2 linked regions of the Gimesia benthica genome follow. The main gene of each other region encodes a partner of the protein of the gene in region 2 in a complex. Links are inferred from orthologs where the notes say so. Each region holds a gene or a part of one and is shown on either strand. Other genes may lie near its edges. The genes, in order: dnaB and dnaG.

Region 1 (3,286 bases), 3.6 Mb from region 2 along the record:
ATGTCCCGCGTCGACACGCGTTACGAATTCGAGCATCGCATCCTCGTGCCCGCGCAACACCTTCAAGACCATCGCACGCAGAATCTCCGCAGCCCGCGGATGGGTTGCAGAAACATCCGCACGATGAAAAGCAATGACCCACAGCCCCAGATCATCAAACCGCTCCAGCTCAGGCGGATCGGCCTCGAACACCGCCTGCCAGGTCTCCAGTGTCGCTCCCACCGTCAGATCGTCCAGCTGCCGATAATCATCCAGCAACTCGCTCAGCAGCTCACGCGTCTGTGCTTTGTCCCCATAGGTTCGCATCCCCCAGCCAATCCGATCCTGCATCTGCCCGTCAAGTTTCGGATAGCGTTCCATCAGCATCCGTACCAGATTCGGCGAACGATCTGAGACCACTGTCGGACCGTGATAGAGCGCAGAATGCGCAACACCGGGCAGGTTACTGGCACTCGCGTGATACATGAGTTCAATCGCCCGGGGATCCTGCGCTTTGCGATTCCAGATATACTGGTTCCCCACCTGCCCCAGCAGTGTGGTCCGATGATGCGAACAGTTCCGCAGGCCACGCCGAATCAAAGCCAGACGCGCGTCGGTGCTGGAGACCTTGAGCTTCCCTTCGATCAGCTGATCCAGCTGCGCGCCCGCTGCATTGTCATCCGGGAAAAACGCTTCGAAATCGGGAGGCACATACTTATCGGTCCGGTTCCAGCCAAACGGCGGCTCAATCTTTCCGGGCAGCGCCTGCGTCTCAGACTCCTCTGCCGGGAAAGCGGGCTGCATCCTGGAAACAGCAGCGACGCTGATCAGCAACAGCACCAGAAACTTCACCACGCCACGCAACTTCAACTCAGAGGTCGATCGCATTTCATCTCCTCCTCAGTTTGCAGAATTCCCGGTGGCAGCCAGGCGAGTTTAACCGAATCCGCCGCCTCCGCCATCATCTCCCATGTAGCCCCCTTCAGGGACATCCAGGTTCGTGTAGTTGCCGAACCGCATCGATTCACGGAGCCACGTCAGGTTTACAATCCCGGTCGGACCACTACGGTGCTTGGCCACAACCACTTCTGCCAGACCCGGATGGTCTTCGGGATCATAAGCGTCCGGACGGTGCAGGAACATGATCAGGTCGGCATCCTGTTCGATGGCTCCACTTTCTCGCAAGTCGGCCAGACGCGGACGCTTGTCTTCACGCAATTCCACACCGCGGTTCAGCTGGGCCAGGGCGATCGTCGGCACATTCAATTCCTTGCACAGCCCCTTCAGACGCCGCGTGATCCCCGCAATCTGCTGTTCACGAGGCATCGTCTTGTCTTCCGGTTCAATCAACTGCAGGTAGTCGATGATGATCAGCCCCAGGTTACTCAACCGCTTTAAACGCCGACAGATCGCACTGATTTCCTGAATCGTCCGCCCCGGTTTATCGTCGATAAACAGAGGCATCTCGCTGATCTGGGAAGAGGCCTCCAGCAACCGGTGCCGCTCGTCATCTTCCAGATCCCCGGCACGCAGCGAGTGACCATTCACCCCCGAGCGGATACACAACAGACGCTCTGCCAGTTCCAGCTTTGACTGTTCCAGAGAGAAGATGATCGTGGCCACGCCCCCCTCGTCGGCGGCGGCTTCCGCGAAGTTACAGACCAGCGCGGTCTTCCCCATCGAAGGACGGGCCGCCAGGACAATCAATTCGGAAGGCTGAAAACCGTTGATCTGTTCGTCCAGATCGACGAACCCGGTCGTGGTTCCGGTCAGTGATCCCTCTTTCTGGGTTCGCTCGTGGATCCGGTCGAAGGCATCCATCAGGATGTCCTTGATGTCGATCTTATCCCCTTCTCCCTGCGATTCGAGAATACTGAAGATACTCTGTTCGGCCTTGTTTAACACTTCCAGAGTGTCGCCCTGCGGCGAATAGCTCTCTCGAATGATTTCGGTACAGGAGTGAATCAGTTCCCGCTGGACCGACTTGTCACGCACGATGTTCGCATAGTATTCCGCATGCGCCGCGTGGGGGACGCTCTCCAGGATCTCGTGCAGGTACATCACATTGCCGGCTTCGTCCAGCTCTCCCTTCGAGTCGAGCTCTTCGGCCACTGTCACCGCGTCAATCCCGCGGACGCCGGCATCGTGTAAGCGCAGAATCGCAGCAAAGATCCGCGCATTTTTATCGCTATAGAAATGGTTGGTTTTGACAATCTGCACGAGGTCATCGATGACCACGTTGTCGAGCAGAATACTGCCCAGCACGGCTTTCTCTGCATCCAGGTTCTGTGGCGGCACTTTACCGAACAGCTCTTCCACAGACTCCTGCTTTGGACGGCGAAAATTTCCTTTGCCCGCAACTGACATGACCATCCCCTGGAACGTTTGACTCAATGAAATGAAAACACACGACGCAGCCCCCCGTTCAGCTCCGGGCGAATGCACGTCGTGTTGCAGGCGTCATCATATAACAACAAAAGAGGTCCGGCAATAACCGGACCTCTTCGTTTTTTATGACGCAGTTCGACAGCCCTGCTGCCGAAACGGGTTAGCTTTTTTCTGCAGTCGGTACGACCCAGACTTTGACTTCGGTCTTCACCTTTTCGTGCAGCTGCAGCTTGACGGTATACATACCCAGCTCTTTCAGCGGACCTTCCAGGCGAATCGCTTCGGCATCGACTTCGAAGCCGCTCTCCTTGAGGGACTTGCTGATGTCAACAGCCACGATCGAACCATACAGGTGACCTTCTTCGTTGGCGTTGGCTTCCATGGTGACGCTGTGCTTGCTGACTTTGTCTGCCAGACCCTTGAGCGATTTGAGATGCTCTTTTTCCAGCTCGGCCACTTTCTTCTGGTGCTGTGTCACCATCCGCTTGTTGTGCTCAGTGGCAATGGTGGCCATGCCGTAAGGCAGCAGGAAGTTACGGGCATAGCCGGGTTTGACCCGCACAATGTCACCCTGCTCACCGAGGTTGTCGACATTTTCTGCCAGCAAAACCTCGATAGATGACTTGGAACTACCGACCACAGAGGTGCTACGTTGTTTGCGAACCATTATCAATCACTTCCGTAATTTTCAGTTTTTACTATCGTTTTGAATAAAAATTGACTCGTTGTGCTGCTCCGTTGAAACGGCCTTCACTTAGAAAGGCACGTCGTCGTCGGGCATTCCACCTGGTGAATCGTAAAAGGAATCTGCCGGGCTGGATGAACCACCACCCTGCGAGGAACCGCCACGGCTGCCATAACCGCCGCCGCCACCGCCGCCGCCGCTGGGACCACCACCGCCTCCGGGGCCATCGCCACG
Region 2 (3,193 bases):
TGCCGATCTGCAGACGTTGCGTCCGCAGGCTGAGCTCTTCGATCAGAGTTGCCATTTTGCGGCGACGTTTCATCAGCGTCGCATACGCTTCACGCCGCTGAGTCTTGGTCATTTCCGGATCGATGAACCGCTGGAAGTCAACATTGTTCTTACTGCTGAGGTATTCCAGGGTTTTCAGGTTGTGAGGCATCCGCCCCAGAATCTGATTCTTTTCCAGGCCTTCGGTAACGGAGACTTTGATCGTCCGGTCGAAAGGCAGCTCAGTTTTGTGAACCTTGTCCAGAATGTCGATCGCCTGCCGCATGGCGTAGTCGCTGCTGAGCAGCTCGCGGCGGAAGCGACGACGGGTGATTTCGATTTTCTTCGCCAGGCGAATTTCTTCGTCCCGGGTCAGCAGCGGAATTTCCCCCATCTGTGTGAGATACATCCGAACCGGATCATCGATTTTCCGGGAGAGGTCATCGGAACGGGTCCGTCCCTTCGGCTTCTCCGGCTGGAGCACCGTGATGACCTGATCGGGAATAATGTCTAAGTCGATTTCCTCAATGGTCAGCAGGAGGTTATCCAGCTTCTCAGGATTCAGCGCTTCATCGGGCAGATAAGCGCTGACCTGATCATAAGTCAGATAACCCTGCTTTATTCCATTTTCAATCAGTTCGTTCAATCGGGCGTCGAGTCGGTGCACGTTGCTTCTCCCAATCTCTTTTAAGTTAATGGGTCTCAAGTGAATTCTTTTTATGTCGTTTCTGGTGGAACTCGGATGCCTTCTTCAACAGCTCCTTGGCATCGGAACTCAAAGTATTGTTCTGAACGTTCTGGACCAGAACTCCTTTGGTCCGTTCATGATGTTCCCGTTCTTCCCGCCATTTGAGATTCTGAATCGAATGTTTCAGAAAATGGGGAATCCCTTCATGGGGAACAGGCGAAGAGTGGAGTTTGGTGTGAATCGCTTTTTCGTGGGCCTGAAAGTCGATTTTGACGACCAGCTGCTTCATGTCCGGATCGTCAACACGATCCAGAATACGATTCATTTCCGGGACGATCCCCTCTTCCGTTAAGTCAATGCTTAACTGGTAAAGAAAGCGTAGACGGGGATCTTTCAGGTTGGCTGGTGATATATGTTGATGAATCTGGGGAACACACTCGGGGTATACAAAGATGATTTCAAGAAGTTCGCTCTCAAGTTGATTATCTTTCGCTGAATTTTCTGAAGTTCCACCGATTCCGGAGGTGTGGTCTGCACTCGGAGTTGAATGGGGGTCGTTTGAAAGGACACTCGGATTCAGACTGGGGTTTTGCTTCTGTTTGACTTCACTTAATCGTTTTCGGACAACGGTTTCGTTTAAGCTCAGTCGATCTGCTAACTTTCTTAATATGATATCTTCACGTATTTTGCCGGTTAAGTTTGGACTTGCGGCCAGAAGCTCCAGCATTTCTTCTAAAATTCGGTGTTGTCCATCAATTGACTCCAGTCCAAATTTCTGAACACAGAGATTCAATTTAAAATTCCAGGCTTCCGGGGCTTCTGCGATCAACTGCTGCAAACTCTTTGCCCCCTGCTGTTCCAGAAAATCTGCCGGATCCTGGCCTGCCGGCAGCGTTAAAATACGTAAATCTACTTCCTGAGCGATGAATTTCGTTAAAGCCCGCTCCGCGGCCTGCTGTCCTGCGGTATCGCCATCAAATACCAGCACGACTTTACGTGCCAGCCGTTTGAGATAAGTCACATGAGATTCTGTCAGAGCGGTCCCCAGTGTGGCTACGACATTGGTCACACCAAACTGATGAGCTGTAATGCAATCAGTGTACCCTTCTACTACGACAACTGTCTCCGTTTCGCGAATTCCCTGCCGCGCTTCATCCAAGCCAAACAGCAGTTTGCTCTTAGTGAAAATCACACTTTCCGGACTGTTAAAATATTTCGCCAGTTTTGCTGAATCGGCTCCGGGCAGGATACGTCCCCCGAATGCAACAACCCGCTTTCGCTCGTCGTGAACCGGAAACATCACCCGATTAACGAAATAATCAGAACAACGTGACTGTCCCTCTTTTCTGAAAATCAGTTTTGCTTCCAGCAGCAGCTGTTCGGGAAAACGATTGCGTGATCGATTGACCAGCCATTGCCAGTCATCCGGATGAAAACCGAGATTAAACTGCCGCATGGTCTCTTCGGTAAAGCCCCGGTCTTCCATCAGGTAACGGCGGGCATATTCTCCCACCGAAGTCTCCATCAGACATTCATGGAACTGGGCTTCCGCCCATTTCATGACGTCATACAAACTCGACTTCTCTAATGGCTGTTGTCCGCCCTGCGAATGACGGGGGGTGAACTTGGGAATTTCCAGATGGGCCTTCTCGGCCAGAATCTTGAGTGCCTCGACAAAGTCGACCCGGTCGTATTCCATCACCCAGGAAAAGCAGTCTCCACCGAGGTTACAGACCCAGCAGCGCCAGGTTCCACGCTCGGGAGAGATGACCATGGACGGATTGTGGTCGTTATGAAAAGGACACAATCCTTTGAAATCGCGTCCATTAGGAGTCAGCTGAACCGACTCTGCGACCAGTTCTACCAGGTCTGTCCTCTGGCGGACCAGTTCTTTGAAATGTTGATCAAATCCTGGCGACACCAGTTTCTCCTGAACAGTTAAGAAGCAGCCCGAATGTCAGTTTCCATCAACAGCTGGAAAGTGAACATTTACACATAAACCTAGAGTGCTTCCCTGCTCAACTCCGTGTCCTTGAATTCTACACCATATAAAGAGAGGGTCAAGAAAATGCGAATCTGGATTGTTCAGACTCACCGTCGCTTAAGGTCAAAATTTGTATAATGTTACAAAAATACCTCATCGCGCAACTCCAACGGATGCCTTAAACTGACCTCTACTCCCCCTGTCTGCTTAACCCGAAAGGTTGTGATGCTTTCACACCACAGCCCCCGCAGCATTAGACAGTTGGTTTGTATGAATTATCCTTATTATACTCCCCGGGTGAGTGTCTGCAATCTTTCTGAGAAAGAAACCTGACCTGTTGAGGGACTCCCCCTGCGCAGAATGATGCAATTCGCGACAAACGTCAGGACAGCAGACTGCTAACTGGCAGCTGCTTCTTCCTGAGGTTCCTCTGTCGGGGCATCTGCCTGTTTAATCTGCCAGAGAGAGATATTGCCGAACTTCTCGCTGCACTTGGGGCATTT

What was found.
Region 1: the proteins of dnaG (region 2) and dnaB are in contact, whole or in part, in a crystal structure (PDB 2R6A), measured with the Geobacillus stearothermophilus proteins. The link is inferred for Gimesia benthica from one-to-one orthologs. Residues at the interface, in WP_049624496.1 of Geobacillus stearothermophilus: Lys456, Leu457, Leu458, Pro459, Ala460, Asn463, Ala464, Leu467, Leu535, Leu536, Ile537, Ala538, Gln544, Glu545, Asp548, Tyr549, His552; in WP_033016901.1 of Geobacillus stearothermophilus: Ser13, Glu15, Ala16, Gln18, Glu91, Leu92, Asp94, Ala95, Val96, Pro97, Thr98, Ala99, Ala100, Asn101, Tyr104, Tyr105, Ile108.

What each region holds. Positions count from the first base shown.
Region 1 is NZ_CP043930.1:2,174,225-2,177,510, forward strand. What follows is about bases 132-3,093. They hold dnaB (replicative DNA helicase), read right to left. Parts: upstream 2,347-3,093; coding sequence 916-2,346; downstream 132-915. Other genes in these bases: F1728_RS08195 (hypothetical protein), read right to left, coding at 132-867; rplI (50S ribosomal protein L9), read right to left, coding at 2,528-3,034. Also shown: more of F1728_RS08195, read right to left, coding at 1-131; ssb (single-stranded DNA-binding protein), read right to left, coding at 3,122-3,286. UniProt on the Escherichia coli protein: The main replicative DNA helicase, it participates in initiation and elongation during chromosome replication. Travels ahead of the DNA replisome, separating dsDNA into templates for DNA synthesis.
Region 2 is NZ_CP043930.1:5,724,730-5,727,922, reverse strand. The notes cover bases 170-3,038. They hold dnaG (DNA primase), read right to left. Parts: upstream 2,628-3,038; coding sequence 711-2,627; downstream 170-710. Other genes in these bases: rpoD (RNA polymerase sigma factor RpoD), read right to left, coding at 170-685. Also shown: more of rpoD, read right to left, coding at 1-169; F1728_RS22320 (hypothetical protein), read right to left, coding at 3,089-3,193. UniProt on the Escherichia coli protein: RNA polymerase that catalyzes the synthesis of short RNA molecules used as primers for DNA polymerase during DNA replication.